DNA from 4 places in the Exiguobacterium sp. UBA3491 genome. Region 1 is predicted to be linked to each of the others. Evidence: riboswitches for the same ligand, from Rfam matches in the RefSeq annotation. Region 1 holds a riboswitch; each other region holds the start of a gene.
The links. A riboswitch is a leader RNA that binds a small molecule or an ion and turns the genes downstream of it on or off. The one in region 1 is predicted to bind thiamine pyrophosphate.

Region 2: another riboswitch for thiamine pyrophosphate. It lies ahead of tenA (thiaminase II); the one in region 1 lies ahead of thiT (energy-coupled thiamine transporter ThiT).
Region 3: another riboswitch for thiamine pyrophosphate. It lies ahead of thiD (bifunctional hydroxymethylpyrimidine kinase/phosphomethylpyrimidine kinase); the one in region 1 lies ahead of thiT (energy-coupled thiamine transporter ThiT).
Region 4: another riboswitch for thiamine pyrophosphate. It lies ahead of B4F99_RS12685 (ECF transporter S component); the one in region 1 lies ahead of thiT (energy-coupled thiamine transporter ThiT).

The regions. Positions count from the first base shown of each region.
Region 1 is NZ_DFQK01000032.1:455,036-463,040, reverse strand. Features, by position in the region: gene pknB (Stk1 family PASTA domain-containing Ser/Thr kinase) at 1-1,556, shown strand, start outside; gene rsgA (ribosome small subunit-dependent GTPase A) at 1,582-2,487, shown strand; gene rpe (ribulose-phosphate 3-epimerase) at 2,490-3,146, shown strand; TPP riboswitch at 3,169-3,278, shown strand; gene thiT (energy-coupled thiamine transporter ThiT) at 3,338-3,898, shown strand; gene B4F99_RS14825 (thiamine diphosphokinase) at 3,900-4,502, shown strand; gene B4F99_RS14820 (amino acid permease) at 4,558-5,961, opposite strand; gene rpmB (50S ribosomal protein L28) at 6,102-6,290, opposite strand; gene B4F99_RS14810 (Asp23/Gls24 family envelope stress response protein) at 6,574-6,936, shown strand; gene B4F99_RS14805 (DAK2 domain-containing protein) at 6,962-8,005, shown strand, end outside.
Region 2 is NZ_DFQK01000022.1:18,937-26,941, reverse strand. Features, by position in the region: gene B4F99_RS08760 (diacylglycerol/lipid kinase family protein) at 1-683, opposite strand, end outside; gene B4F99_RS08755 (alanine/glycine:cation symporter family protein) at 821-2,284, opposite strand; gene abc-f (ribosomal protection-like ABC-F family protein) at 2,481-4,280, opposite strand; gene B4F99_RS08745 (DUF1002 domain-containing protein) at 4,555-5,436, opposite strand; TPP riboswitch at 5,630-5,736, shown strand; gene tenA (thiaminase II) at 5,809-6,504, shown strand; gene B4F99_RS08735 (hypothetical protein) at 6,556-6,852, shown strand; partial or broken gene B4F99_RS08730 (glycoside hydrolase family 3 N-terminal domain-containing protein) at 6,883-8,005, opposite strand, start outside.
Region 3 is NZ_DFQK01000030.1:117,613-125,252, forward strand. Features, by position in the region: gene B4F99_RS11860 (hypothetical protein) at 1-228, opposite strand, end outside; gene thiE (thiamine phosphate synthase) at 342-980, opposite strand; gene thiM (hydroxyethylthiazole kinase) at 970-1,737, opposite strand; gene thiD (bifunctional hydroxymethylpyrimidine kinase/phosphomethylpyrimidine kinase) at 1,718-2,521, opposite strand; TPP riboswitch at 2,637-2,747, opposite strand; gene B4F99_RS11880 (murein hydrolase activator EnvC family protein) at 2,812-4,089, opposite strand; gene B4F99_RS11885 (murein hydrolase activator EnvC family protein) at 4,291-5,736, opposite strand; gene mce (methylmalonyl-CoA epimerase) at 6,001-6,411, shown strand; gene B4F99_RS11895 (type 1 glutamine amidotransferase domain-containing protein) at 6,459-6,971, opposite strand; gene B4F99_RS11900 (hypothetical protein) at 6,999-7,172, opposite strand; gene B4F99_RS11905 (organic hydroperoxide resistance protein) at 7,200-7,634, opposite strand.
Region 4 is NZ_DFQK01000032.1:71,499-79,503, reverse strand. Features, by position in the region: gene B4F99_RS12710 (hypothetical protein) at 1-1,124, opposite strand, end outside; gene B4F99_RS12705 (alpha/beta fold hydrolase) at 1,279-2,097, shown strand; gene B4F99_RS12700 (NAD(P)/FAD-dependent oxidoreductase) at 2,171-3,202, opposite strand; gene B4F99_RS12695 (energy-coupling factor transporter transmembrane component T family protein) at 3,258-3,980, opposite strand; gene B4F99_RS12690 (ABC transporter ATP-binding protein) at 3,952-5,481, opposite strand; gene B4F99_RS12685 (ECF transporter S component) at 5,478-6,050, opposite strand; TPP riboswitch at 6,151-6,250, opposite strand; gene B4F99_RS12680 (50S ribosomal protein L25/general stress protein Ctc) at 6,346-7,002, opposite strand.

The DNA.
Region 1 (8,005 bases):
ACCGAATCATCCATCGCGATATCAAACCGCAAAACATGTTGATTCGAGAGGATGGTACCGTCAAAGTAACGGATTTCGGAATCGCTGTGGCGATGTCGAATGCGACTCTGACGCATACTATGTCCGTCCTTGGGTCTGTCCATTACTTCTCGCCAGAACAAGCAAAAGGTAAATTTGCCGATGAGAAGTCGGATATCTATTCGCTTGGTGCTGTCTTATACGAACTTGTGACAGGACAAGTCCCGTTCGAGGGTGATTCACCGGTTGCGATCGCTTTGAAGCATCTGCAAGATACACCGCGTCGTCCATCCGTCTTGAATCCGAAAGTGCCACAAGCGCTTGAGAACTGTATCATGCAGGCGCTCGCAAAAGCACCGCATGACCGTCAGCAGTCCGTCGCAGCCTTTAAGGCAGATATGGTGACGGCGTTGTCTGACGAACGAGCAAGTGAAGGCATCCGAGGTGCAGAAGAGGATGAGATGGAAAAGACGATGGTCTTATCACCTGTACAAGTGCCAGAAGAATCAAAAGCGGAACCGGACACACCTGTCGTCACGACCGTTCAACCGAAACCGTCAGAAAAGAAAAAGAAAAAACGCTGGTGGGTCATCCTATTATTACTGGTATTACTCGGTGGAGCGGCTACGACGTTTGCGATGTGGCCGGATCCTACCGTTACGGTACCGTCCGTCGTCAAAACGGATGGAGATGAAGCGGAAACGAAGCTTGAGAAACTTGGATTTGTTGTCGAGACGACAGAACGAAACAGTGATACGGTCGATGAGGGAGACGTCATCAGTCAGACACCGCGTGAAAACGCACAGGTCAAGAAGGGCTCGACAGTCAACTTGGTCGTCTCTACCGGAAGTGCTCCGGTCGAAGTACCGGATGTGACAGATGACGCTGAAAAAGAGGCGATTGAGACGTTAAAAGAGGCTGGATTCGCTAAAGTCGAGGTCGAACGTGAAAAGTCGGATGAAATCGAGCGAGGTAATGTGATCCGGCAATCGATCTCGGCTGGTACGGAGGTCATCGCGAAAGAACAAACGATTACGATCACCGTCTCGGAAGGAACATCTTCCTTCGAGTTGAAGGATTTGACGAACTTATCGAGTGACGAAGCAAAAGCCTACCTGGACGAAAAAGGGCTCGATGGAACGTTCGAGCAAGAATTTTCTAGCGACGTGAAACTCGATCAAGTTATCCGTCAATTCCCACAAGCAGGGACTCAAGTCGAACCGAACGACTCCGTGACGGTCTTCATCTCAAAAGGTGAGGAAGAAAAAACGTTGACAGCGACGTTCCCTGAAAAGGTCGTCTATGACGCGGTCAGCGAGAACGAGGACGAGGAACCACCGAAACAAGTCATCCGGATTGAGACGGAAGATGCGAAAGGGAAGCGGACCGTCATCGAGGAATCAATTGACCAAGATGAGACATTCGACGTGCCGGTGACGATTGATCCGGGAGAAGAAGGCAAGATTACGATTTATAAAGACGATACGGTGTATCGTTCAAAAACCATCACGTACAATCAAGCAAAAGACGCACAGTAAATGTGATGAAAAAGGAGTGCATAGGATGACGGAACAACGCATCGAAGAGAATCGAGAAGGAACGATCATACGCCTGCAGGGTGGCTTTTATGATGTCATGACACCAGAAGGAGAGGTCCGTTCACGGGCAAGAGGGAATTTCCGAAAACGCGGCATCAGTCCAGTCGTTGGAGACGAAGTCGTTCTTCATATCGAAAGTGAGACCGGGTATATTCTCGAAGTGAAGGAGCGGGACAACTTTTTAGTACGCCCGCCTGTCGCGAATATCGATCAAGCGTTGCTTGTCGTCTCGGCTGCAGAACCTGATTTTTCAGCGCACTTGCTCGATCGTTTCCTCGTCTTGATCGAAGCGAAGGAAATCCAACCCGTCATCCTGTTAACGAAGATGGACTTGCTTGATGATGTCAAAGGTCCTGCAGTTAGAGAGGCAATTGCCGCTTACCGGAAGATTGGATATACGGTCATCGAGACATCCAGTGAGACGTTGTCGGGTGTTGAGCAAGTCCGTCCGTTACTGGCCGGGAAAACGAGTGTTCTTGCCGGACAATCCGGTGTTGGGAAAAGTTCGCTCTTGAACGCACTTGAACCAACACTCGACTTAGAGACGAGTGCGATTTCGAAATCACTCGGACGTGGGCGGCATACGACACGACACGTCACGTTGATGCCACTTGCCGAAGGCTTGATTGCTGATACACCAGGTTTCTCGAACCTTGATTTTCCGTATGATATGGAAATCGAGGATGTACGGTGGAGTTTTCCTGAATTCGTGGCTGTACAGGACGAATGTAAGTATCGAGGATGTTTGCACTTGAATGAACCCGGATGTGCTGTCAAGGAAGCCGTCGAAGCACAAGAAATCATGTCCTCTCGTTATGAGAACTATGGTATGTTTATAGACGAAATCAAGAATCGAGCCCGGAGGTATTGAAGATGATTAAAATTGCACCATCTATCTTATCAGCAGATTTTGCGAATCTTGAGCGTGATGTCAAAGCAGTCGAGGCAGCAGGCGCGGACTATATCCATTTCGATGTCATGGATGGTCAGTTCGTACCGAATATCTCGTTTGGACTGCCTGTGCTCAGCAGTTTACGTCAAAAGACGGATATGGTCCTTGATGTCCATTTAATGATTGACCAGCCAGAACGTTTCGTTGAAGATTTCGTTAAGGCAGGGGCAGATATCGTGACGTTCCACGTCGAAGCGACGAACCACGTCCACCGTGTTTTACAACAAATCAAGCTATCCGGTGCAAAAGCAGGGGTCGTCTTGAATCCTCACACGCCATTATCGACGATTGAACACGTCCTTGAGGATGTCGATATGGTCTTATTGATGACGGTCAATCCGGGCTTTGGTGGACAAGCCTTCATCGAGAATGTCATGCCAAAACTCGCATCACTTGCACAAATGAAAGCAGATCGTGATCTGACATTTGAAATCGAGATTGATGGTGGCGTCAACCCGGAAACAGCAAAACTTTGCATCGAAAACGGCGCGAACGTTCTTGTCGCGGGATCAGCAATCTACAATGCACCAGATTATGCGGAAGCGATCACTAGCATTCGTCAAGGGGCTGCCGTATAATAAGAACGAGAAAACGAAATATGATGACCGCAAGGGGTGTCGCTTGAAAAGCGGCTGAGAGGAGTCTTTTAGACTTTAACCCTTCGAACCTGTTCCGTTCAAACGGACGTAGGGATGTGGCGCACGCAGGCAGTACGGCGTTCGTCGTATTGCCTTTTTGCGTCCTCTCGTACAATGAAGGAGGAAATAGCATGAAACGGTTACAAATGATGATGGAAATTGCCATCTTCGCAAGTCTCGGGGTCGTCTTTGATTTACTGATTCCATTTAAAATGCCACAAGGCGGTTCAATCAGCTTAGCGATGTTACCGATCTTTGTCATGGCATTTCGCCACGGTGTCATCGGAGGTGTCGTCACAGGAGCGCTTGTTGGTACGATCCAACTGATGTTCGCCCCACAAGTCTTGACGATCGTCCAACCATTACTCGATTACACGATTGCATACGGTGTCGTCGGACTGAGCGGTCTGTTCGCCCGTCAGGTTAGACAAACTGCACGTAACGGACAAAAGAAACGTTTGATGGCGTTCGTTCTCCTTGCAACACTATTAGGCGCAGGACTCCGTTATATCTGTCATGTCATCAGCGGAATCGTGTTCTTCGCGAAATATGCAGAAGGTCCAGTCGTGCCATATTCATTAGTTTATAACGCGACATACATGGTACCATCTTATGTTTTATGCGGTGTCGTCGCGGGTCTCCTCTTTACAACTGCGCCACGTTTACTACGTTATTCAGCACGAGGCATCTGAGATGCGGGCGATTCTCGTGTGCGCCGGTCCTCAAGAAGAAGTGCCTGATTTGCGGATGCTTTGTCAGTCTAGTGATTTCATCATTGGTGTCGATGGTGGTGTTCAGACTATTGAATTGTTTGGGCTGACATGCGACATGACGATCGGTGATTTTGATTCGCTTGGTTACGTACCTGAAGGAGCAATCGTTCATCCGGCTGAGAAAGATGAGACGGATCTCGAACTCGCCCTTCGTACAGTATCAGAGATGAAACGGTTTGATGATACTATCATCGTCGGAGCAACAGGTGGACGACTCGACATGACCGTTCAAAATGTGTATTTATTGAAGCAATACCCTGAAGCGCGACTCGTCACGAAACGGGAAGAGGTGCGATATTTGGCAGTAGGATCGTATGCAGTCGAAGCCGAAAGCTATCATTATCTTTCTTTCATTCCACTTGTGCCGTCAATCTTGAGTTTAGCTGGAGTCAAATATCCACTTGATATGCATCCTGTTCCGGTCGGAGGTTCCTTGACCGTCAGTAATGAATGGAGTACGTCAGAAGCGACAGTAGAGCTCCATCAAGGAGAACTATTGATGATGCGAACACTTAAGGAATAGAACAAGCATATGAAAAAAGGCCGTGGATGATACCGCGGCCTCTTTTCATATGGCATTATTCTTCGAGTTGGGAAGGGGCGACTCGAATGTCACTTTGAGCCGATAGGTGTTTTCCTTTAACGAACAGATGATAGCTTCCCCACATGACGAGGAAAAATGGAACACCGATGTATAAAGCAATTCGTTGATCCGCTTGAAACGCAAGACTGAAAAGGACAACGACATTAAGTGTCAACGATATCAACGGTAATACTGGATAGAATGGCGTCTTGAACTTTAGTTCGGATAGATCATGTCCGTTTCGGATGAACTGACGGCGGAACGCAAGTTGCGAAGCGGAAATTGAAATCCAACCGACTTGAGCACCGAGTCCAGCTAAAGACAAGAGCCAGATAAAGACGGTATCCTCTGCGAAAAAAGCTGTCAGAAGCGATAACATCGCAAACATCATCGTAAAGAGTAAAGCGCGCATCGGCACACCACGGGCATTAACATAAGATAATTTCTTTGAAATCATCCCTTCTTGTGCCATTGCCCATAACATTCGGGTCGCGGCATACAATCCCGAGTTCCCGACGGATAATAGTGCTGTCAAGACGACGATGTTCATCAAGTCAGCGGCATACGGGATGCCGATCGCATCAAAGACCATGATGAATGGACTACTGACTCCGCCAGCCGTCTCATACGGAATCAATGCACCGACGATCGTGATCGATAAGACAAAGAAAATGAACGTGCGCCAAACTGTATTCCGGATAGCTTTTGGAATCGATTTTTCAGGCGTATCGGACTCCCCAGCCGCGACACCGATCAATTCGGTCCCCTGAAAAGCAAAGTTGACAGCAATCATCGTCGTCAAGACACCGAGAATTCCGTTCGGAAACCAACCGCTTGCCGTGAAGTTTGCAAACAATGAGGATGGACGATCTGCTTCCATCGGTAACCAGCCAAACCAAGCTGCGCCACCAAGAATGATGAAGAAAAGAATGGCGAGTACCTTTAAACTTGAGAACCAGAATTCCGCTTCCCCGAACGCTTTGGCGGAGACGGCGTTTAAACCGAATAACAAGACCGTAAAGACGGTACACCAGACAACGACCGGCACATTCGGAAACCAACGGTCCATCAAACTACCGGCAGCTGTGATTTCAAGTGCGACCGTCACAGCCCAGCCGAGCCAGTAAATCCAACCGACGGCAAAGCCGACCCCTGGTCCGATAAAGCGGGTCGTATAGGTCTGAAATGACCCCGAGACCGGCAGATAGACCGCTAATTCTCCAAGACATAACATCGTCAGATACATGATGGTCCCACCCACGATGTAACTGAGGACCGCCCCGAGAGGTCCTGCTTGTGAAATCGTTAATCCTGACCCTAAAAATAAGCCTGTTCCGATAATTCCACCGAGTGAAATCATGAACAGGTGTCGACTCGTCATCTCTCGTTTGAGTTGCATGATGACTTCCCCCAATTCAGACAAAATAAAGTACGTTCCTATTGTAAGCGTTTTCAATAAAAGCGACAATTAGTTTATGAGAAAAATAAATGAGGGCATAAAAAAACCGGAAGGGAAGATTCCCATCCGGTGGTTGCGCCTTATACGCGTTCGACTTTACCTGATTTAAGAGCTCGAGCTGAAACCCAAACCTTTTTTGGCTTACCGTCGACGAGGATACGTACTTTTTGTACGTTGACTCCCCAAGTACGTTTTGTTTTGTTCAATGCGTGTGAACGGTTGTTACCCGACTTTGGCGATTTCCCAGTAACGTAGCATTTACGTGCCATGCGTTCCGCCTCCTTTTATGTTGTTTTGCGTTCGTCCTAATAGACACTTTGCTATCTTAGCATGGTGTCAGGGCGGTTGCAACATAAAAAAAGTAGCTGACAAGAAAAAAACTTGACAGACAACCTCGAAATTTAAAATAATGGATGAGGATGATGGTAAAAGTTCGTTTGACCGCTACTATTTTTCACTTATTCATTGTATAGTCAGTACGGCGACTTTTCAATAGTAGGTCCTTATAGTAGAATTATGAGAAGAATACAATATTCAAAGGGGGCTACTCAGGTGGCGATCGAGATGAAAACGACCTATGGAAAGATTGATGTAGATAATGATGTCGTCGCGCAACTTGCGGGCGGCGCAGCAATGGAATGTTTTGGTGTCGTTGGTATGGCATCCCAGTCTCAAATCAAGGATGGTCTTGCTGAACTCTTAAAACGTGAGAACTTTGCACGCGGTGTCATCGTTCGACAGGCTTCAGAGCAGGTCCATATCGATATGCATATCATCGTAAGCTATGGAACGAAAATCTCAGAGGTGGCGAACAACGTACAGAGTCGCGTGAAATACACGCTCAGTCAGGCACTAGGTCTTGACGTGACATCTGTGAACATCTTTGTCCAAGGAGTCCGCTTGACGAATGTCTAAGGCGGGAATAGAGGAGGAAACTTTAGTGAGTGTAGATCGTTTAACAGGAGCGCAGTTAGTCAAGATGATTCAAAATGGCGCGGCGAATCTCTATCAAAATGCAGATTTCGTCGATTCATTGAACGTCTTCCCTGTGCCAGATGGTGATACGGGAACGAACATGAATTTGACGATGACTTCAGGAGCAAAAGAAGCAGGTAAATCAACTTCGGATTCTGTATCGGAAGTCGCGAACGTCTTCGCACGTGGATTATTGATGGGGGCGCGCGGAAACTCTGGCGTCATCTTAAGTCAATTGTTCCGTGGATTCTCGAAATCAATCGAAGGCAAAACAACGATTGATACGAAGGAATTCGCAGATGCGTTACAAAAAGGTGTCGATACAGCATACAAAGCAGTCATGAAACCGGTTGAAGGAACAATCTTGACGGTTGCCCGTGAAACAGCTGTCGCTGCTATCGCACAATCTGAGACGACGACGGATTTCTTAGAGTTGATGCGTCAACTCGTCGAAGCTTCGAAAGTATCGCTCGACGGAACACCAGAACTTCTTCCGGTATTAAAAGAAGTCGGTGTCGTTGACTCTGGTGGTCAAGGTCTCGTCTGTATCTATGAAGGATTCCTCGCAACACTCGAAGGAAAAGAACTCGACAAACCGCATACACCTGTCATGGAAGCACTCGTCGAAGCAGAGCATCATAAAACGGCTCAAAGCTTCATGTCGACAGAAGAAATCCATTACGGTTACTGTACGGAAATCATGGTTCGTTTCCAAGATGACAAGCTTGCGAATGCACCATTCAGCGAAGAAGACTTCCGTAACGAATTAGCGGAATTTGGTGATTCTTTGCTCGTCGTAGCGGATGAAGAACTCCTTAAAGTTCACGTCCACGTTGAAACACCAGGAGAAGTCATCACAAAAGGACAACGTTTCGGTGAACTCGTCGCTGTTAAGATTGAAAACATGCGTCAACAACACTCGACGATCCTTGAAGAAGAAGGTGCGAACCAAGTCACTCCAGTCGCTGCACCGAAGGCAAAAGCGAAAGCAGCCCTCGTGACAGTCGCA
Region 2 (8,005 bases), on a different contig from region 1:
AATCCGAGCTTCGTAATGATGAATCCATGCAGTAATCCATCGTCGACTTTTGCTTCTTCCGCAAACGATTCGAATCCACCAACGGAATTCGTCAAGGCGATGATTAACAAGTGGGCTTCTCCATCAAATTGTTTTTCGGCAGAGTTGATTTCGATTGGATAAGGACTATGATCCTTAAAGGCTTTCAGACCTTCAATGAAATAAGCGACCGATCCAAGTGACGTTTTCTGTTCGATGCTCACTTCTTCGACGGCTTCCGCAATCAGACCAACCGCAATGACGTTCATGAAGTAATGATCATCATATTTACCGATATCAAGCGGGCGGGCAGGGGCATCAGCTAATATCTGAATCGCCTCTTCGGGGTCCGTCGGGATGTGTAACGCGCGTGATAAATCATTGACCGTCCCAAGCGGTACGATCCCGAGTGTTGGACGATGTGGTTGCTCGGCAATTCCAGTAATGACTTCATTGACCGTTCCATCACCACCCATGGCGATGACGGCGTCGTAATTAGACTGGGCGGCATGACGTGCGAATTCCGTTGCATCGTGTTCTTTTTCCGTGAATCGAACGTCGACGGTTTGAAAGCGAGTAGCAAGCGTCTCTTCAGCGAGCGTCGCGTGTTTTTTTCCGAGTTCTTTACCAGAAGACGGGTTGATGATCAACATAGCTTGAGACAAGATGAATTCCTCCTTCGGGGCAATCTGTTGACTTTTTCCCTGTCCGATGAAAACATAATCCAAATTCTTTTTTACAAATAAAAACACCGAGTAGGCGCATGGCTTCCTCGGTGTTGAAGTTTGAACTCAGAGTTAAATCATTGTGATGGCGGCACTTCACCAGCAGCAGGACGAGCTTCTTCTTCAACGTCCCAACACTCCGTATTTTCAATCCCGAGTGCTTTTGCTGAGAAGACAGGATCGAGTCCCTGTTTCCGTTGTTCCTGATAATCTTTGATGACTTTGAGAGCGATGCCGCTCAAGAGGAGGATCGCTGTCATATTGATTAATGTCATGCCTGCCATGAAGAGATCGGCAAAACTCCATACCATACCGAGGCTGAGAACAGATCCGATGAAGACGAAGCCCATTGTCGCAATCCGGAAACCGAAGACGGCTGCTGGACTTTGTTTGATGAACTCGATGTTCGTCTCACCGTAGTAGTAACTACCAACGATCGAACTAAAAGCAAATAAGAAGACGCTGAGTGCGATGAATGGTGGGGCAATTGCACCAAATTCTTCGGAGAGCGCGTTTTGCAACATGCCGATTCCTTCGCCATTTCCAGCCGCATAACTATCACTGAGGAGAATAATCGTTGCTGTCGCTGTACAGACGATCAACGTATCAAGGAATACACCAAGTGTTTGTAAGAAACCTTGTTTTGCTGGGTGAGAGACTTCAGCCGCCGCCGCAGCGTTTGGAGCAGACCCCATTCCCGCTTCGTTTGAGAACAATCCGCGTTTGACACCGAGTGAGATTGCAGCACCGACCGAGCCACCGAATGCTTGCTCGATTCCGAAGGCACTTTTGAAAATCATTGCGAACACACCAGGAAGTTCCGTCAGGTTCGTAACGACGACATAAAGAGCAGCAATCAAGTAGAGACCTGCCATGATAGGAACGATGATTGCAGAGAACTTCGCGACACGGTGGACACCACCAAAGATGACGAGTCCCGTCAAGACGACGAGTGCTGCGCCGACGACAGCTGTGTTGATACCGAACGCATTGTCAAAGGCAGCGGCAATCGTGTTTGATTGAACGGAGTTGAAGATAAGGCCGAACGTCACAGCAATCAAGATTGCAAAGACGATTCCGAGAGCTCGGTTCTTCAAGCCTTTTTCGATGTAGTAGGCAGGACCACCACGGTATGCGTTCGATTTCGTATCGCGTACTTTATAGACTTGAGCCAGTGTACTTTCGATGAGAGCCGTCGCGCCCCCTAAGAGAGCGACCATCCACATCCAGAAGACGGCACCTGGTCCGCCGAGTGTGACGGCAATCGTGACACCGGCAAGGTTACCCGTACCGATCCGTGTCGCAGCACCGATGAAGAATGACTGGAGAGAAGTGATGCTTTCTCCTTTATCGTCTGTTGTTTGTTCACTTTTATCGAGCGTGACGCGGAACATCTCTTTTAAGTAAGTGAATTGGATGAAGCCAGTTCGGATGGTGAAGTAGATCCCGCCGCCGATCAATACAGCGATTAATACATACGACCATAAAATGTTGTTAGCGTAATCGACACTTCCTTGAATGACTTGCTGAATGGCGTTCATGATGGTGTATTCCTCCCAAAGAATAATAAAAACTATACGCTAAATTATACGAATTTTCTGAAAATAATCAACAACAAAATAAAATAAAATTTTAAAACTTAATAAGGTTAGCTAAAAAACCGTATGCTGAAATCTTGTGAATGAACGAAAAAACTGCCACTCTCGGTATCGAGAGTGACAGGCAAGTAAAGCTAAATCATCCATACTGTAGCAACTGTTCGTATAGGTCATCGAGTTGCTGTTGGATGCTTTTAGAAACGGTATCGGTCGGTTTTTCACGTTTTGTTAATTTCTGTTCAAGCCGCTCGATCTGCACTTCTAACTCGTATTGTGACAAGCGTTTTGGTTTTTGAGGGGTTACGTGGAGTGAGGAAGACGTAGCGAACTCAGTACGCTTCTGTTGAGCATACGTATACGTACCATGATAACGCGTCAGACCATTTTCGAGCCACAGGATCTGCGGAAAAAGCCGATTCAAGAAATAGCGGTCGTGTGAGACGGCAATCAATGTACCAGAAAAATTCTCGAGTGCTTCTTCGAGTGTCTCTCTTGATTCAATATCGAGATGGTTCGTCGGCTCATCGAGAATCAAAACGTTGATCGACGAATGAACGAGTACGGCAAGCTGCAATCGAACACGTTCTCCTCCGCTTAGTGACAAAATAGACCGAAAGACAGTCGGTCCAAAAAACAGGAACCGGGCAAGAATATGGCGGGCTTCCGCTTCTGGAACGGCAATGCGGTCTCTAAACCAGTCGATTAAGCGAGCATCCTCCTCGAAATGGGCATGCTGGGACAAGTAACCGATCCGGTTCGATGGTCCACGCGTGAGCGTGCCTGCGTCTGGTGACAATTCATCAAGCAACAGTGCGAGCAACGTCGATTTCCCGCTCCCATTCGTTCCGACGATCGCGACCCGATCTTGAGCCATGATTTCGAACGAGACAACATCGAAAATGCGACGGGAATCGTAAGCGAAAGAGAGCTCTTCAGCGCGAAAGACGACTTGACTCGTATGATCGGTAGAAGAAAAAGAGACATCAGCGGTTTTGGCTTCGAGTTGCGGTCGTTTGATCCGTTCGATTCGCTCGAGTGCCCGCTCCATCGATTTTGCTTTACGGAATAATTTCTCACTCGGTGGAGATGCTTCGTTTGCCCACTGCCGTAGTCGACGAATCGCTTCCTTCATCTTCTTGATTTTTTTCTGTTGTTCCTGATAGGCGTGGAACTGTTCCATCAAGCGACGTTCTCGTTCGACGACGAACGCACTGTAGTTCCCTAGATAGGAGGTCAGTTCACCATCTTCAAGCTCGACGATCGAGGTGACGACGGCGTCTAAGAAGACCCGGTCGTGAGAGACGAGCAGGATAGTTCCAGTGTAGTCCCGTAAGAATTGTTCTAACCATTCAACGGCAGCTAAATCAAGATGGTTCGTCGGCTCATCAAGGATTAGGAGGTGTGGTTCCATCAGCAACATGCGACCGAGGCAAATCTTAGTTTGCTCACCGCCGCTCAACTGATGGAAAGGGCGAGTGAGTAACGGACGTAAATGTAATCCGTTCACCATGCGCTCGATCTTCGAGTCGAGTAGATAGCCATCTTTTTGTTCGAATGCATTTGTCGCTTCCGCATATCGAACGAGTAGTGCATCCAGATCATCTGGCGCTGTCGCCATCAAAAGCTCCAACTGTTGCATCCGAGAACGGATTGCGAGGATCTCTTCAAACGCCGTCCAAAGGACGTCGAGTCCGGTCATCGTTTCGGCATAAGTGGGAAGTTGTTCCAAGTAGCCAATCGTCAAACCGTTCTTTTGATAGATGACGCCACCGTCCGGTTGGTCAAGGCGAGCAAGTAAGCGGAGTAATGTCGTTTTACCACTCCCGTTTCGTCCAATCAGACCGACACGATCGTGTTCGTTTAAGAAGAGGGAAACGTCCGTTAAGATCGTTTCGCCTCCGAATTGTTTTGTCAGATGTTGAATGTCGCAAATCATCATAATGAGTTGATCCTTTCGCGCGCATTAAAAAAGGAGAGCGCAAATAGCACTCTCCCTAGTGTGTGAAAGATGCGCTTTGCTGTATTTTTCAATCATGAAGTTCTAAAAAGGGCAGACGGGTGCCTTAGAACGCCATTCCATGAAAAATCGCGCGCAACAGATACAATTGTTCCATTAACCAATGTTTGCACGCAGCAAAGTCCATCATTTCACACCACCTTTCGTTTCAGATACAATCAGTTTACCATTATCTTGTTAATTGCGGAAGTCTGAATTATTTGAACACACCAGCAATCGAGCTGAAGAAGTCACTCAGACCATCAAATAATTTAGCGAAGAATCCTTTTGTCTCCTCGGACGTTGCAAACGCATGGATGTCTTGACCAGCATTTTTTAGTCCACTCTCGATTTGCCCCCAGTTGATGTTCGCTTGCTCCATTTGATTGAATAGATTCGTCAACCGATCCATCTGTGCATCAGACAGTTGGATGTTGTTGTTTTGAATGACTTGGACGATCAGGTTTTCGATCTCGACTTTTGTTTCCGGTTTTTGATTCGCGATTTCGGCCTTGATCTCATTCATCAAATCAGCGACTTTATCTGTCCCGACTGTCTTCCCGACGTCTGAAGTGACCGATAATTCTTGCTGTGCTAAATCTTTCCGTTCGTCACTCAGCTTGATTCCGGTCTCAGCCGAAGTTTGATCATAGGCTTTCATGATTCCTGTCAGTGCTGATGTTCCAGTCACTTTATAAGGAGAAGTGATCGTGATGTCGGCATCTTTGACACCTGCCGTGACGAGAGCGTTCAAGTACATATCCTTCGTCACCCACGTAATGTTTTCCGTCGCAACGGAAAGTCCGTCACCTTTTTCCGTCAATTCGATTTTAGCGGATGAATACATGTTGCCACCTTTTTGCGACTGGGGAATGTTTTTCCCGAGATATTTTTCTTCGTCAGCAGAAGTGGCGATGATCGGCGTGATGCCTTCCGGTGCATTGAGACGGGAAAGCACCCAAGCCTTATCCTTTGCGCCGAGCGACTCCCCGAGAGTGACGATTGTTTTATCAACGACTTGCTCAGCGGATGCGGCTGTCGGAAGTAATAAAGCAGAAGCGATAACGGCTGACGCCATGATTTTTGTTGGTGTATGCATAATGAATTCCTCCAATTGTAAGTAACAGAATGAACTATAGTATCAGGTACTAAAATTAGTGTACGAGAACGAAAGGAGTTCGGAATCGGTCTGTAGATGGAGACGATATCCGCCTTCTGACACTCCATAGTATAGCGAAAAGAGGACAACTTGACTTCCATTTTCAGCATGCTATAGTGGATTTGAATCGAATAATGACCACTAGGGGAGTCGGTTGACCGACTGAGACGAACGAAGACGTTCGGACCCTTTGAACCTGATTAAGTTCGTACTTACGGAGGGAAGTGGCGTCAAGTCTTGTTCTTCTTGCGCCATGCCCGTGTGTTTCGGGGTGGTGTTTTTTCGTTTCATAAAAAAGAGGAGGATGAGATCATGACATTCACACAAGAAATCAAGCAAGCGGCACAAGCGTATTGGGACAGTAGTTTTACCCACCCATTCGTTCAAGGAATCGGGGAGGGGACGTTACCGCTCTCGAAATTTCGGCATTACGTCATGCAGGATGCCTATTATTTAAAACACTTTGCGAAGATTCAAGCGAAGGCAGCGTCAAAAGCAGACGACTTCGCGACGATCGCGACACTTGCCGAGCATGCTACTTCGACTTACGAGGCAGAGTTGAGCTTACATCAATCATTTTTTGAGCCGCTCGGTATCACAGAAGCAGATCTTGAAGCATTTGAACCGGCACCGACAGCATATGCTTACGTCTCCCACATGCATCATGCGAGTGAAGGGACGCTTGGTGAGACGATTGCTGCCATCTTGCCATGTTACTGGTTGTATTATGAAGTTGGACAACAATTATTGACGTGTACACCGGATGAAAAAATCTATCAGCAATGGATCGACACATATAGTTCGGAATGGTTCGAAAAGGTCGTCTTTGAACAGATTGCACGGCTTGATGCGTTGGCGGAACAAGCAAGCTCGGCTGAACGAGAGCGGATGAAACGGCATTTCGTGACGAGCTGTTATTATGAGTTGCTGTTTTGGCATATGGGATGGACGGAAGAAACGTTTACGTCGATTTACGAGACGATTCCAGCATGGACGGTATCTTCTTAAACGGATAGATGGTAGAATTAGGTATAACATTTAGCGGAAGTAGGGGTAGAAATGGAGATCATCGTGATCGTACTCGCAATCAGCGCCGCGTATGCCGTGCAACGAATGCTGGGTAAAGTCAAAGTAAGATTTATTGGATATATCATTCCAACTTTAATCGTGTTGTCCGGTATATCCGCTACGACTCGAAACTTCAAGGTAGCATATAGCATGGGGAGCTACATTTCTGCTGTTCTTGTCATTGTCGTCTATGCATTACTGACCTATTGGTTATACCGCGTCTACCATCGTGCGAAAGAAGAAGCGGAATATCCGTATCAATCATTAAAAGACCGAGGCATCCTTTAAAGGGGGCTCGGTCTTTTGTGTATCATGTTCTCATTTTTTCCAGTTTTTAAAGCCATCACCGAATTCGAGATGCAGTTGATCGGTAAAGACACCGTTCTGAAAGACCGGCACATCAACTGGTAAGGTGCCTTGCGGTTTGAACGTTCCGAAAATTGCTCGAATACCAGCAGGGAGGTTCGGTCCCGCTGATTTCAGATTGCCTGCTTCAGAGTCCGGTCCGTTCGGATCCTCTTTAAAACCATAGACGAGGACGTGTGCCGGTGCGTCCGGTTGAACGGCGACATCGTATGGATTACGGAGACTGAGCAAGACGGATGGTGTATTTGTTTGTTTCGCATACCGGAAGATTGAAGCTGGAATCGCTTGCTCTGGTGCAGTAGGCAGTAGTTTGGCACTCGTATTGACGTTTGAACCAACGATGATGTAATCTGCTGCATCGAGTTGTGCCCGTAGTGTCGGGTTTTGGTCGAGCGGTAGCGTAGTAGCCGAGTAATTCGCTGTCGTTACGTGCCAGTTCCGGTTCTTAGGCAGGGAAGCAATCGTCTTTTTCATGCTGTCCGTTTGATCCGTCGCAGGGGCGATCACAAGAACGTTTGCATTCTTTTTCGGCTTGAAGGGTAACGTCCGCTGATCATTTTTCAGGAGTGTGACCGCGGCTTCCGTCATCGCGCGTTCTTTTGCTTTATGTTCGGGACTACCGACGATTTGGTTCGCTTGCGCGAGTTTATCAGCTAAGGATGTCGTATCCGTCGTGCCATTCCATATTCCGCGTTCTGCCTTCAGCGTCAGGATCCGCTCGACCGATTGATCAATCCGTTCCTCTGACAGACGTCCGTCTTTGACTGCCGCAATCACGTCCTTAAAAATCTGGTCGAGTTTTATGACATCCTGCTCGGAACGAAGAATCGTCGGCATGAGCGCGATGTCGACACCGGCGTCAAATGTTTTCAGAACGGCTTCTGATTCCGTAAAATTGTCGGCGATCGCCTGCATATTCAATGCATCCGTGATGACGATGCCATCGTAGCCGAGTTTTTCGCGCAGTACGCCCGTGATGACGTCATCCGACAATGTCGCAGGTAAAGGGAAAGTGCCGTTTTTTGACGTGACGACTTCAGACTCGATTGTCGGCATTCCGATGTGTCCTGTCATG
Region 3 (7,640 bases), on a different contig from region 1:
CGTACTCTCCAATCGATTCCTATAACGCTTACGTAATCGAGCAGGAATCGGGAGACGAAGCAGTATTCGATAATAGATGTCTAAGTGGGTGTGTCCCCAAATTTCTGTAGCGATCGAACTTGTCTTGATATACAACGGACGTTTGTAGCGTCTTTCATACTTTTCCTTCAGCAAGAGAGCCATTTCATAAGATACACGATTAGGACGCGGAAATAAAATTTTCCCCAAATGGTAGATCCCCCGATTATCCACGCGAATGATTTGTGGTTCCAATCGATACCGGATCCAATAGCCCCGAAAACGGATCGTCTGCCATTTCAATACAATCACCTCTGAACGGATTATACCCTGTTCTGAAGAGATTGATGCCATTCCCGTACAGCATCTGTCATATGTTGTGCAGCACGCCGTCGATCTTCTTTAGCAAAAATTTCCGAGATGACCGCATATCCTTCTAATGGGATAGGAAGAGAAGCGACATTCGTTGCCGTAATTCCGCCAATGCCAATTAAAGGTAAGCGCACGGCTTCGCGAATCGCTTGAAGCATCGTGTGTGGCATCGAGTCGGCGTCTGCTTTCGATGACGTCGCAAATAGAGAACCTACACCTAAATAAGATGCTCCATCTCGTTCTGCTTCAATCGCTTGCGCGACGGTTGCTACCGATACGCCGATCACAGTGTTCGGTAAGAGACGTCGCGCTGCGGTTAGAGGAATATCTTCTTGTCCGATATGCAAACCAGCTCCGACAAGTAACGCAATATCAATTCGGTCATTGATAATCAAAGGAACATCATGACGATCCGTCAGTCTCTTTAACCGGACTGCCTGTTCGAAGAATTCCTTTCCCTGCGCTGTTTTTTCCCGTAATTGTATAATCGTTGCACCACCTAAAATCGCTTCTTCAACGACCGTTTCGATTGCAACTCCCGGATGATATCGACGATCTGTCACCGCATAAATGGAATAATCAATTGACATGTTCTACCACCTCCATCAAATCTTGCTCCGTCATCAGACTGATTGCATTGAACAACTCTCGTTTGAAATTACCTAGACCTTTTTCTGATGCTGCCTGTTCTCCTGCTTTTCCCATGATAAATGTTCCGTGGACTGCTGCCTCAAACGCAGAATATCCTGCACCAAGAAAACTCGCAATCAAAGAAGCTGTCATACACCCCGTACCTGTGACGTCTCCGAGACGCGGCGTACCTACTTGTAGTTCCACTTCGCGCATGCCATCCGTGATGTAGTCGATTGGACCTGTGACGACAATGACGGACTTTTGTTTACGAGCGAATGCACGAATGATTTCTCGATCCATGATCTCATCACTAGCAGCATCGACTCCTTTTGTTCGTCCATTCTCCCCAAGCAATGTCTTGATTTCTGAAGCATTTCCTTTAACGACCGTACATCCGAGTCTACTCAATTCTTTTGAAAAGGACGTACGCAATGATGTGGCTCCCGCTCCAACTGGATCAAGGATGATCGGAACGTTCAAGCGTCTCGCTTCGCTTGCGGCGAGTCGTTGAGCTGCTTGCATGTCTGCATCAATTGTTCCAATGTTCAAGACAAGAGCTTGCGCGAGTCGAACCATCTCTTCCACTTCGCGAATATCCTCCGCCATGACTGGAGATGCGCCAACGGCAAGTGTGACATTGGCGCAATCATTGATCGTGACTGTGTTCGTCAAATGATGAATGAGTGGTTTGTGTTTAAGAATGGTCGTAAACATGTGAATCCCTCCAAAGTGAATGAAAATGATGTGTCGGTCCAATCCCTTGTCCGAGAGCAAATCCATGACGAATCGCCTCTGTAACATACTTCTTGGCCTGACGTACACTGTCCGGTAAAGCTTCTCCAAGTGCCATCCGTGCCGCAATCGCTGCAGATAAGGTACAGCCTGTTCCGTGAGTATGTTGATTATCTAACCGATCTGATGTGAAACGGTATTCTTCTTGCCCGTCCCATAATAAATCCGTGGCAGCTCCCGGTAGATGTCCACCTTTTAGCAAGACAGCTCCAGTCTTCATAGCCAACTGATGCATCGCCAGTCGCATCTCCTCTAGATTAGTAACTGATTGCCCTGTTAAGCGCTCTGCTTCCGGTAAATTTGGTGTGACGAGTGTCGCAAGTGGCAGTAACTCCGCGATTAGTGCTTCCTCTGCCTCCGTCCGCAATAGGGCATGCCCGCCTTTTGCGACCATGACAGGGTCTAGTATGATTGGAACTGTCTGTTTGCGAAGATGTGTTGCAATGACGTGAATCGTTTGTGCATTCGAGACCATACCGATTTTGATAGCATCCACACGAATATCTGAAAAGATTGAAGCTAATTGGGCATCAACGATTTCCGATGATAACTCTTCTACTGCTTGAACGCCCAGTGTATTTTGAGCCGTTACCGCTGTCAAAACACTCATCCCATAAACGCCCAATGCTGAAAATGTCTTTAAATCTGCCTGAATTCCAGCTCCACCACCGGAGTCAGATCCCGCAATCGTCAATACATGTTTCATATTTTTCTCACCTTTCCATCGAGCAATGTAAGGGAGTTGTTACCGACAAAAAAAGCGTCGACCGCTGTAAAAAAGCAGTCGACGCTATACGAAATCGTTATCCAACCATTTCGGTATCCGTTCGGCTCAACTTTCCTACGCTGGTATTATCCAGTTCAGGTAATAGGGTCGAAAACAGATTGGTTTTCCTCTCAGCCGGATTCCTCCAGCTCCCCTAGTTGCTCAAGTATTCATTTCGCCTTAACTGTAGCATAGCGGCAAGAAAAAAACGAGCCGAAGCTCGTTTTGAATTATAGATATGCTAATGGATTAACTGCATTCAGAGGAGAAGAGGCACTGTACTGATAGCCTCCGACATGTAGTTCGAAATGCAAGTGTGGTCCTGTTGAATTCCCAGTACTACCAAGTGTTCCAACTTGCTGACCTTGAGAAACTGTTTGTCCTGCATGAACAGATAACGAACTCATATGAGCGTAGACTGTCGTATAGACTTTCCCGTCAAGGAAGTGAGAAATCATGACGTGATTTCCATAAGGCCCACCACCTGAAGCTGTAATGACCGTTCCAGCTGCTGCTGCGACGATTGGTGAGCCGACCGAACCACTGAAATCGACACCATTATGGAACGTATAGCCGTTCGCACCGCTTGCTGGTCCAAACCCTTGTGATACGCCACCAGAAGATGGACGAACGAATTTCCCACCGCTCGAAACAACGGGTGAAGCAACTGAAGTAGGTGATTCTGAACTCTTACCTGCTTGTTTTGCTGCTTGAGCATTCGCTTTAGCGGCTTTTTCAGCTGCTGCTTTCTCGGCTGCTGCTCTTTCAGCCGCCACTTTAGCTGCTGCCTTCGCTGCCGCAATCGCACGTTCTTGAGCTTCAAGTGTCGCTTGTAGTTCTTTCGCGTCTAGAAGTTCTGTCGTAAACTTCGTCTTACTTTTTCTTAATTTTTTAAGCGTAGCACTGCGTTCTTTCATTTGAACTTTCAACGCTTTTTTTTGTTCGATTAATGTTTTCTTCTCTTCAACCTGCTTCGCCTTTTTTTCAACGAGCGCTTGTTTTGCTTCCGCTAGCTTTTGTTGGGTTGCGATGTAATCCGAAATCATTTTATCATCTTGCTCCGCGATTTTTTTCCCTGCCATGACACGACTAAATAAATCACCTAAATCCTTCGATCCAAAAATGACTTCTTCCCATTTGATTGAGTTTCCATCGTTTTCTTGGAAGACACGTAGACGATCACCGAGTAGTTCTTCTTGTTTTTTCAACATCTCTTCGTAGCGAACGATGTCTGCTTTTAATTCATCGATTCGCAAATTCAATTTCTCGATTTGTTTATTTTTTTCGGAAATCTGAAAAATCTTTTCGTTGATCGCTGCATCGATTCGATTGATTTGACGTTGTTCTTTCGAAATTTTCGACTCTTGTTTTTTAATTGCTTTTTCTAATTTACGTTGTTCTGCGGCATTTTCAGCCTTTTTTTCTTTGATCGTTGCTGCCGCAATTGGTTGTGTTCCTGTTATAAGTAATGCTCCTAAAACAATGGTAGAAATTAGTTTTTTTAGCATATATCGTTTTCCTCACTTATGTTTTTCATATTTTATTATAGTATTCAAGTTTCTCTCACATCTGAAATAGATTATAGCACCCTAATCGTTTCAAAAAAATTTCATTTACATTTCAAATGAAAACGTTTTTTGTAATATAATCATTTATTTTTTGAAAATCGCAAAAAAAGAACCGCTGCATAAGCAACGATTCTTTACTGTTTAAAACATCGTCATTGGGTTCACTGAGCTAGCTGGACCAGTTGCACTATAGCTGTATCCACCGACGTGGATTTCAAAGTGTAAGTGTGGACCAGTTGAATTCCCAGTGCTTCCACGTAAACCGATTTGTTCACCTTGACTGACGCGTTGACCTGCGTGAGCATTGAGTGCGCTCATATGAGCATACAATGTTGTGTACGTTTTACCGTTTAATTGGTGGGCAATCATGATGTGGTTTCCGTAAGGACCACCACCTGATGCTGTAATGACTGTTCCTGTTGCAGCTGCAACGATTGGAGTTCCAACCGGACCACCAAAGTCGATCCCGTTATGGAACGTATAACCGTTTTCTCCACCTGCTGAGCCATAGCCTTGCGTGACAGCCCCAACCGTTGGATGGATGAACAGACCACCGGATGATGGTGACGGTTTAGGTGTCGCAGGTGCTGACGGTGTTGGCGCAGCTGGTGCTGGCGCAGGTGTAGATGCTTTTGGAGTCGATTGTTTCGTCGAACCAGAAGGTTTCGCGGCTTGCGACGCTTTCTCTTGTGCTGCCTGCTGAGCCGCTGCTTCTTTAGCTGCTTGTTGCTCAGCTTCTTTTTGAGCCGCTGCTTGAGCTGCTTCAGCTTCTGCTCGCGCTTTTGCTTCACGTGCTGCTTGAGCTTGACGCTCTTTTTCGATCCGTGCTTCACGTTCACGTGCTGCCTTTTCAGCTGCAATCGCTTTTTCTTGAGCAATCAGAATTTGCTGGACTTCTTTTGCATCCATCAATTGTGTTTCAAATTTCTCTTTTTTCTTACGTAATTCTTTTAAGCGTTTGTTTCGCTCTTTTAATTGCGATTCAAGTTCTGCTTGTTGGCGTTTCAATTCTTGCTTTTCAACAACCAATTGTGCTTTCTTGTCTTTCACTTCTTGTTGTGCATCCGCTAATTGCTTTTGCGTATTTTGATAATCCGTGATCATTTTATCATCTTGCTTTGAAATCGATTTTCCGGCCATGACACGGCTAACGAGGTCACCGACGTTTTTTGCCCCAAAAATGACTTCTTCCCATTTAATCGAGTTCCCGTCATTTTCTTGCATGACACGAAGACGATCCCCAAGTAGTTTTTCTTGGCGTTTTAATTTCGCTTTATACTTTTCGATTTCTTTTCCAAGTTGAACGATTTCTCGTTCCGTCGCCTTAATTTGACGATCTTTCGTTTCGACAGCAAAGATCTTTTCATTCAAGGCTTCGTCTAATCGATTGACTTCTTGTTGCGTCTTAGAAATTTTTTGACCCTCCTGATTAACGGAAGACTCTAAGTTTTTTTGTTTTTTAGCATTGTCTTGTTGCTGTTGTTCGTTTTTAGCTTTCTGTTCACTTAAATCGTCAGCTGCTGCAAAATGAGGTGCTGATGAAAGAACTAGTGCGGAAACGATGAGCGACGCGAACGTTTTTTTCATGTAGTATTCCCTCTTTTTCTCTAGTAGTATGTCGATGAATTATATGGAATAACAGTTACGTTAAAATTAAATTCTATAATAGTTTTTCTTATTTATAGGAACGTTTTTGATTATAGCATTCATTCCTCTTCCATAATATTTCAGTGATATTTCATTTTAAATAAATCGTTCTTCTTCTATGTAATAGAAAATGATGGAAAACAGCTTCCCATTGCAACTTTGATTCATTTTTGGGAAACTGAAGCGAATGGAGGGAAACATCAGATGAAACTAGATCATACCGGCATCGCCGTTCGCGATATGCAAGAAGCAATCTCATTTTATACAAAAGTACTTGGTGGAACATTAACAAAAGAGTACTCAAACCCCGCACCTGGTGTCGCTTCCAACATCGCCGTCATCGAGTTCGATGATGCGCATATCGAGCTGTTGACACCAACTAGCCAGGATAGTCCAATCGCTCGTTTTTTAAAACAACGTGGAAAAGGAGTCCATCACATTGCCTACCGTGTTGATGATTTAGATCAAGCAATCGCCGAAGCAAAACAACAAGGCTTAACATTTTTAGAAGATACGTATCGAACGACGCCGTTTGGACGACGACTGATTTATATGAACCCTCGTCATTCACATGGGGTTATCACGGAACTCTGTGATTATCCAGAGAACTCATAAAAAAATCAGCACTGCGATAACGCAGTGCTGATTTTTGTTTTATACGATTAGCCGAGTTTTGCAACGATTTCTCGATTGAATGCAGGAATGTCATCCGGTTGTCGACTTGAGATAAAATTATCATCAACGACGACTTCTTCGTCCGCGAAATCTACTCCAGCATTTTCTAGGTCGATGCGAATTGATTTATAACCTGTCATTTTTCTTCCTTTAACGATTTTGGCGTTAATCATCAACTGAGGTCCATGACAGATCGAGAAGATCGGTTTTTTTGACATATCGAATTCTTCGACGAATGAGACGAAACGCTCATCTTCGCGTAGTAAATCTGGTGAAAATCCACCTGGTATCAAAAGGGCATCATAGTCTGCCGCCGATGTCTCATCAATTGAGAGATCAACGGTTACTTTTGCATCTTCCTGTTTACCAACAAGCTCTGCACCTTTTTTGGCACCAATGACAGTAATGTCGTGCCCCGCTTCTTTTAACGCATCAACCGGTCCAGTGAATTCTACATCTTCAAAATGATCGGCGAGTACGACTGCTACTTTTTTAGACATGTGATTCATCTCCCAAGTTGTTTGAATTTAAATCGAATCTTCTCCGCGATCTCGTGGAGAAACCGGATCATCTGGCATCTCGTTTTTCCCTTTTAGGATTTCCTTTTGCTGCTCCTCTGTCAGTTTCCGTTCTTTATCAGACAGACGATCCCGTTCATCTTCCAATTTTTCATTTGGACGATCGGTTTCTTTTGGTGCCATCGAAAACCCTCCTTAAGGATGTATTTCTTATAACGAATCAACGACTTTAACAGAAAGGTCGACATCGATGTTGCCACGAGTCGCTTTTGAATACGGGCAGAAGTTGTGTGTCTTCTCAAGTAGTTCTTCTGCTTCTTCTTGCGATACCCCAACGACTTCGACGACGAGTTTCGCCGCAATTTTCACACCGTTATCCGCTTCGTCCTGTAAGAGGCTGACTTCTGAATTCGTCCGCGTCTCGACTCGTTTTTTCGCTTGGCGCGCCATCAAATTGTAGGCACCATCAAAACAAGCGGCATATCCTGCTGCGAATAACTGTTCCGGGTTTGATGTCGGAATGTCTTCTTTGCCTTTTGTTCCAGGCATGACTAAATCAAGATTAATGACGTTATCATCTGAAGAGACTTTCCCGTCGCGACCACCGACTGCAGATGCGCGCGAAGTAAGAATGACGTTTGACATGATAGA
Region 4 (8,005 bases), 380 kb from region 1:
CGGATCAAGGTCATTTTTTTCTGTTTCAGCTTTGTTCCTTGTGGCTCCATCACATCGGTCTCTTTTAATTCTTGAGCCATTTTTTTTGCTAGTTTATCCGGAATGGCCGAGATGAATTTAAAATCGTTATCGATGAGCTGCTTTGGTGAGTCGTGAATGTAGCCGACATATGTGGTTGGTGATGCATCAAGAAAGCCATATTTGTAATTCTCAGGTTTTTTGTAGGTCTGATTAAGACGCATATATAGCGATGTTTCTTGAACGATTTTGCCTCCTTCTTTCTTCCAAACAGTCGCAAAAGGAACCGTCTGTCCCATTGAAAGCGTAGCAGGAAGTTGCTTTCGCTGGATTTGATATGATTGCCCCATTACATGGTCTTGAATGACGGATGGAATCCCAATACGATCACCACTGGTCATGAGTTCAATCGATGTGTGCTGCAAACCACTATTCGGAATGACACGAAAAGCTAAATTCAATTCGGAACCGACTCGGGACTCGGTCGTCTCGAAGAGTGTTTGTTCTTTATCCTTATTTTTGTCTTTCATGAAGAGAACGAATTGTCCTTCCGGTGGTAAGGACAATTGATACGATGGGAAAAGGTAACGACCAAGTCCTTTCGTGTCTTTACTTTCTTCATTTTCTTGTTTTTGTTGATCCGTCACTTCTTTTGGGACAGGCTTAAAGTGAACGTCTGTCGATTTAGCTTTAAGCGGTTGGTTCGACCAATCGACGAATGGGTAATCACTGCGCTTGATTTGGTGGACCGCATAATCCGCGTGGCGAATCGGCTGACACGCCAAATAGTCCTTTTTTTCGTCTGACAGGAAACGAACGTGTTGGAACTCGCGCCCTTGGACACTCGGAGGTAGGAAGTATAAATCAAATCCTTCGTGTTGCACATGTCGATCTGGCAAGCGCATCTTATCTGGTTTTTGCTGACAAACCTTCAACAAAGCCGCCGTTTGTTTTTTCGGGAGATCCGGTATTTCTTGACCATCAAAGGTAGTCGAGATACCGCCCCAGTAATTGGCATCATATGTAAGATCTAAGTATTGTTCTTTTCCGCACCCGGCAAGGAGAACTGCTCCTGCGAGAATACTGGTATGTATATAGCGTCTCATGAAAAACCTCCTCTATACGATTGTCTGTATTTTACCATATTTTCTATAATAGACAGAATTTTCTATAACGTTTCAACATCAAGATGTTTGACATCCATTAACTCGGGAATAATAGAGGCATGCATGGTCAATCTATTACTATGGGGGTTTTATGGTGGGTACATTCATTCAAGCAGTTGATGGCACGAAGATTTACGTTGAGGATGTCGGTTCGGGTCAACCAGTCGTCTTTTTACACGGATGGCCAGCAAACAACAACATGTTCGAGTATCAAAAGAACCTGCTCGTCGAAGAAGGGTACCGTTACGTCGGAATCGATTATCGTGGTTATGGCAAATCAGATGCACCAGCAACGGGATACGATTATAAGACGATGGCGTCCGATGTCAATGAAGTCATCGAACAGCTGAAATTAACGAATGTCGCGTTGCTTGGCTTCTCGATGGGAGGAGGAATCGCCTTGTCCTATCTCTTGCACTACGGGGACTCAAAAGTCAGTAAGCTCGTTCTTGCGGGAGCTGCGGCACCGGTCTTTACGCAACGTGACGGCTACCCATACGGGATGACGAAAGAAGAAGTCGATGCGTTGATTGCCGATACGAAACAGGATCGCCCGTCGATGCTCAAAGGATTCGGTGAAATCTTCTTTGCGAAGGAACATCCAGAACCGCTGCAACAATGGTTCCATGGTCTTAGCATCGCCGCTTCATCCCACGGAACGATTCAGTCAGCAATCGCCTTGCGTGACGAAGACTTACGTGGAAAACTCGAGAACATCAAAGTCGATACGTTGATCATCCACGGTAAAAAAGACCAAGTCTGTCCGTTCGAGTTTGCGGAAGAGATGCAAAAGGAAATCCCACATGCGCGACTCGAAGTCTTCGAAGAGAGTGGACACGGGATGTTACTTGACGAACAAGAGAAGTTCAACGAGACATTACTGACGTACGTTAAAGGAAATCAAACCGTCTAATTTAACAAGCCATGGACACGCGTCCATGGCTTGTGTTTTTGTGTACAGAAAAAGCGTGCGCCGGCGCACGCTTTTAAGAGCGATACTTCCGCATGAACCGTTGATCGATCCAGCGCTTCAGGTACCAACCGAACGGGTGAGTCGAATAATGACGACCATATAGGGAAACCGCATGACGCGGTCCCATCGATAAAATCGTCAAATAGTTCGTTTGCGGACGATAGGTTTGCAGTGCTTCTTCCTTGAGGTATCGTAAAAGGTTCGTAAGCAAAATTGGCGCTTGTCGGACAGCCGTGACACCATTCTTCGGAATGTCGGGGTAGGCGACGAGGGTCGCCGCGTCACCCGCAGCAAACAAGCTTGGATGATCGAGCGCTTGTAACTGTTCATTGACGAGTAAAAATCCGTTTTCCGTGAAGAGATTGCTGTCTGCAAACAATGCCGGAGCTTCGGCACCCGTCAAGCGGACGATTGCATCTGACTCGATTGGTGGGTGTTGCTTAAAGCGGAGTGGTAGTTCGTCATCTATAGGACGTTCCCTGATCCAGTACACTCCGAGTTCTTTTAACCGTCTCGTAATGGCTTCCGCTGCCGGATGACGAGAAAGGATATCTCGATCCGTGATCAATGTGATCGGTACCCCCGCCGCTTTCAAGGACGCTGCCATCTCGACGGCAGCTGGTCCGCTCCCAATCACGACCGGACGCTTTGCTTGTTGCAGTCGCTTTAATGTATCCGGTAACCGGTAATTCGGTTTAATCGATAATCGCGTCGTATCTTCCGACCAGTCGAATGAGCCGATATTCGTTGAGACGACGTCATAGGTGTAACGTCTGCCGGATGCACCGAAGACGAACTTTTCAACAGGGTCGACTTTGATGACGGTCTCCTTGATGAATGGTTTATCATAGGCACGACATAAGGCGGCGACGTCAATACGCATCTCATCCATGTCGTATGTTCCGTCAGCAAGTCCAGAGTACATGCCCGAGTAATATTGGTACGTCGAGGCGTTCAGGACCAGCCATTCGACGTCTTCTGTTGGTCCGTGTGTAATGCAATGCAGGTGAGCGTGACCTGCACCAATCAAGAGGATACGTTTCATGTCGTTCTCCTTCAATCTGTCTTGCTAGAGTGTACCCGGATACGGGTGGCGGTAATCATAGCCAAAAGACAAGACTAATGAATAGGAGGATGACCACGAGATAAATAATATCCTGACGCTGAACGACCGGTACCTCGTAATACGTTCGCTCTGCTGAAAAGTGACGGGCTTCGAGAGCAATCGCCATCCGTTCTGCCCGCTGGATCGACCGTGAGAAGAGCGGTAAGCCAATTGAAAGAAATCCATCACCAGGAAAGCGACTGTGCACATTGCGAATCATCCGGACTTGCCGCAAAACGCGGACTTCTTCGACCAGTTGCGGCAGAAAGCGAATCCCGGCAAGGAATCCGTAAGCAAAGCGGGGCGATAACTTCGCCTGATGGATCAAGCTCATTACGAAACGGGTCGCATCGGTCGTCGTGACGAAAGCGAGGCTCAGGCAGACGAACGTGGCCATCCGCAAGGCAAGTAACCAGCCGTGCGCGACGCTTTCCGACGTGACATGAAACCAACCGAACGACCAAAGAATATTCGTTCCTTTGCCGAAAGCCGCCATCATCCAGAACGTCAATAAGAATAATAGACTATACGGCGCAAGTCGCTTCAAGAAATCAAAAGGACCCCATCCGGAGAGGAGTAGCAGTGCGATAGCAAAACTCAGGAATACTAACGTTTTGACCCAGTCATTCGTTGCAATCAAGGCAAACATGATCAAAAACAATCCGCTTCCCTTAATGACGGGATTGAGTTCAGCGAACGGGGACACGTTCGTTTGCATCACGTTTCACCTCCTGGAATTGGTACGAAAGTGGACGTTGTAGCTGACAGCGCTCGAGTAATGGAACGTCAGCGAATAACTCGCTTGGGCGACCATCAAAAGCAATCCGTCCTTGCTCCATGACGAGGACACGATCCGCATACCGGGCGACGAGCTCCATATCATGCGTCGCCATGACGAGTGTCGTATCGTTCTGTTGTTCCATCTGTAACTGTTCCATTAAGCGTCGTGTCGTCAATCCATCTTGTCCGAAGGTCGGTTCATCGAGCAACAACAAGTCTTTCGTTTGTCCGATCATCGTTGCGACGCTGAGCCGTCGTTGTTGCCCCGTACTAAGAGCAAGTGGTGACTGCTGTTTGACAGATGTCAGTTCCAGCCGTTCAAGCAACGCCGCGCGCTTAACATTCGTCGCTGCCCGGTGACTCCAGTCGATTTCCGCTTCGACCGTCAGCTTAAGAAACTGCAGATCCGGTTGTTGAAAGACATAGCCAACGTGCTCATAAAAGCGACGCCGGGAGTAACGATGAACCGGACGCCCCTGGAGCTGATACGTTCCACGATTGGGAAGCAACCGCCCGAGTGTCGCAAGCAATGTACTTTTCCCGGATCCATTTGCCCCGAGCAGCATCACCCATTCTCCTGTCTGCATGGAAAATGTCGCATCGGTCAACGGATATGGCGCTTTCGTCGATAATGCAGCGACGTGTAACAAAGAGCGCCCAGCTGTAGCGACAGCGGAAGGCACCTGAAGTCGCGCCGCTTGCGGTCCATCTATGGGTAACGTCTCTAAGGTATACGGATACAAAGAGGGAACGGAAATACCTTTCGTTTGAAGCTCTTTGTAATCCTGCGGGAACAGATCCCGTGGATCCGCCGTCGCAGTAATCGATCCGTCCTCAAGTAAGACGACTTGGTCGACGTACGGCAAACAGACATCAAGTTGGTGTTCAATCAAGACGATCGTTAAATCGTGTTCTTTTTGAATCCGAAAAATCAACGCCATCAGCTCATGTTGTCCGATTGGATCAATCTGAGCCGTTGGTTCATCGAGTAATAAGATCGTCGGCTCAAGTGCTAGGACCGCTGCGAGCGCGAGACGCTGTTTCATTCCTCCGGATAGACTCGCGATCGGTGTAGAGAAGGGGAGAGGGAGACCGACGAGTGCGAGTAAGCGTTCAATTCGTTCATCCATCTCCACGCGTGGAATCGAGCGATTTTCTAAACTAAAAGCGATTTCCCGTCCGATCGTCTCCATACAAAACTGTTCTTCTGGATTTTGGAACAGCACTCCGACCGAACCAGAGCGGGTAACAGTTCCAGTCTGTTCGACTTCAATCGTTTCCGGTGTCAGTCCGGCAAGGGCATGAAGTAATGTCGTCTTGCCACTCCCACTGCGACCAAGCAAAAGGGTCGTCCCGTGCTCGATCGTCAGCGATACATGATTGAGCACCGATTTCATCTGACCCGGATAGCGGATGCTGAGGTCGTCGACAGTAATCATGCGACTTCCCGTTTCGCACGTCCTGCCGCAAACCCGTTCAAGACACCGGTCGCAACAAGGCGACGGACGAGAATCGCTGCAAGCAAGCCACCGAGTAATGCGCCGCTGATCAATTGTAAGCCAGTTGTCGCAAGCAACGTCGTCGTTGTGTAGTAACCGAATCCGTTCGCGATTAGACTATAAACGATGCTACCAATCGCGGCTCCGACACCCGATAACATCAAGGTCCATGTGTCATAACGACGGTAACGCGTCATCGCGAAGACGAGTTCCGCACCAAGTCCTTGGCAGACTCCGATCAGAAGAGCGGATAAACCAAAATGACTTCCCGTGAACAGTTCGACGGCTGCCGCGACGACTTCCGCAATTAAAGCGGCACCTGGCTTTTGAATGATTGCTGCGACGAGCGGACTCGTAATGATCCAGATACCAAACATCCAGTTGGCACCGACAGGTCCGAAGACCGCTGAGATCGGTAACCAGAGTGTTGACCAACCGAGATAGATGACGCCGCAAGCGACGGCGAGCATCATCATGACCATGATTTCTTTCATTTTCCAGTGTTGCATCAGATACGTCCTCCTTTGAATGGGGGAGACGCCAAAAAAGACCGCCCTCCGTAAAAAAGAGAGCGGTCCTCAGAAAAACTGCGCGCAGCAGGAGTCATTGGATGTGATCGCTCCACTTTCCTACGCTAGTATGAACTAGATCAGGTTCGAAGGGTCCGAAGTGAATCGTCTCAGCCAATTGGGCTCCCCTAGTGGATATGGTAATAGGTGATACGCTGTTCACTTTAGGCAATCCAGCGTCTGTTGTCAAGACATAAAAAAACGATACGCCGCAAAGGGCGTATCGTTAAACGACTTATTTGTTGTCTTCGTTCTCTTCCGCTGTTTCTTCTAAAGACGCTTCGTTGTCCTCGCCAGCTTCTGCTTGTCCCTCTGCTTCCTCGATTTCTTCAAGATCCTGCTCGAGTGTCGATTCGACGACAGCTGCGACTTGAATATCGCCTTCTGTAACGATGCGGAAATCTTTTTGCTCTGGAAGATCAGCTATAGAAATCGAATCGCCGATTTCGAGGTTCGTGACGTCGACTTCGACGTTCTCTGGTAATTTATCTGGTGTAGCGGCGACTGTTACTTTAAAGAGTGTTTGTGATAGGAAGCCGCCAACTTTTGCACCGGCTGCTTCACCAACGAGTACAACGTCTGCTTCGACTTCTGTTTCTTCATCCATTTTCACAGCGATGAATTCAACGTGATCGACGGTTGGTGTGAAGACATCCATATCACGGCGATTGATCAAGACGTTAATATTTTTACCGTCGAGTTTGAGTGAAATCAAGACGTTTTCACCGTTTTCTCGGACGATTTTAAGCAATTCTTTTTCTTCAAATGCGATTGGTGTACTTTCCACTTTGTAACCATACACGACGCCAAGAGCTTTTCCTTCATGACGCAATTGTTTACGGAGTGAGCGTGGACGTACCTCGCGTTTTTCGGCTGTTAAATTAACTGACATGTTCATTTCCCCCTTGAATTTGGTATAGCCCTCAAAAGGTAATGAATGTAGGAGCAGGACGAATCCTGAACAATATGAATCATGCTAAGACAATCGGTTTCAGACTCTTATGAGTCTGACGCTTTCGTGACTTTGCATTTCTCTCCCAGGTCATTACGCTGATATTGAGAAACATGTGTGAGTAAGTCACCGGTTTGATGCGGTGCTAGTGATTTTATACCCCTATGTTTTAAATCCATAAACCTCTTTTTTTATCTTTTTGAAGTCGAAAGACCTCCAAACTGCTTGAAATCAGGGGTTGAGAGGTCTTTCATTTTTTTCATTCTTTATGGTGATTCGTTGATTTTCACGAACTAAAACATGAACGAGACGTTCAATTTGTCGCATCGTCGTCTGTCCCATCGTCGAAATTTGAAGCCACTGATTGTAAACGAGATAGTCGCTTTCGTACTGGACGTGATACCCCTGAATGCGCAGAGCGTCGCCTAAATCAGTTGCGGACGGATGAACGATCGTCAGTATTCCCGGCGCTTGTGCTTCTTGTTGTGCGAGGAGTTGGAATCCAGTTGCGCGGACGGCTTGTTCGAGATAGGTCATCTTGATTGCTGCTTGATTAAGATCGAGGGCATCAAGCGCTGCCTGACAGGCAAGCAACAGGTTCGACGAGCCGGAAAAGGCAACCCCTTCCGCGTAGAGCCCTAAATCCAGATAACGGGGAATACAGAGAGAAGGTAGGACGCGATCTGCGTGACCAATGAACGCAAGACCCGGTAAACCACCAATCGCTTTCCCGGAAACAGTCGTGACGAAAGTGCAGCCAGCGTATGAGAAATGTCCGGTTCCAACAGCGCTGATCGCATCGACGACGAGTGCGGTTCGTTGATCTAACAGCACTTTTACTGCATCAAGATCGTAGAGAACACCTGTTGACGTCTCACAATGCGTCAACCAGATCCAGTTGTATGCCGTTTGCCTCAATTGATGAGCGAGTAGCCCCAAGTCG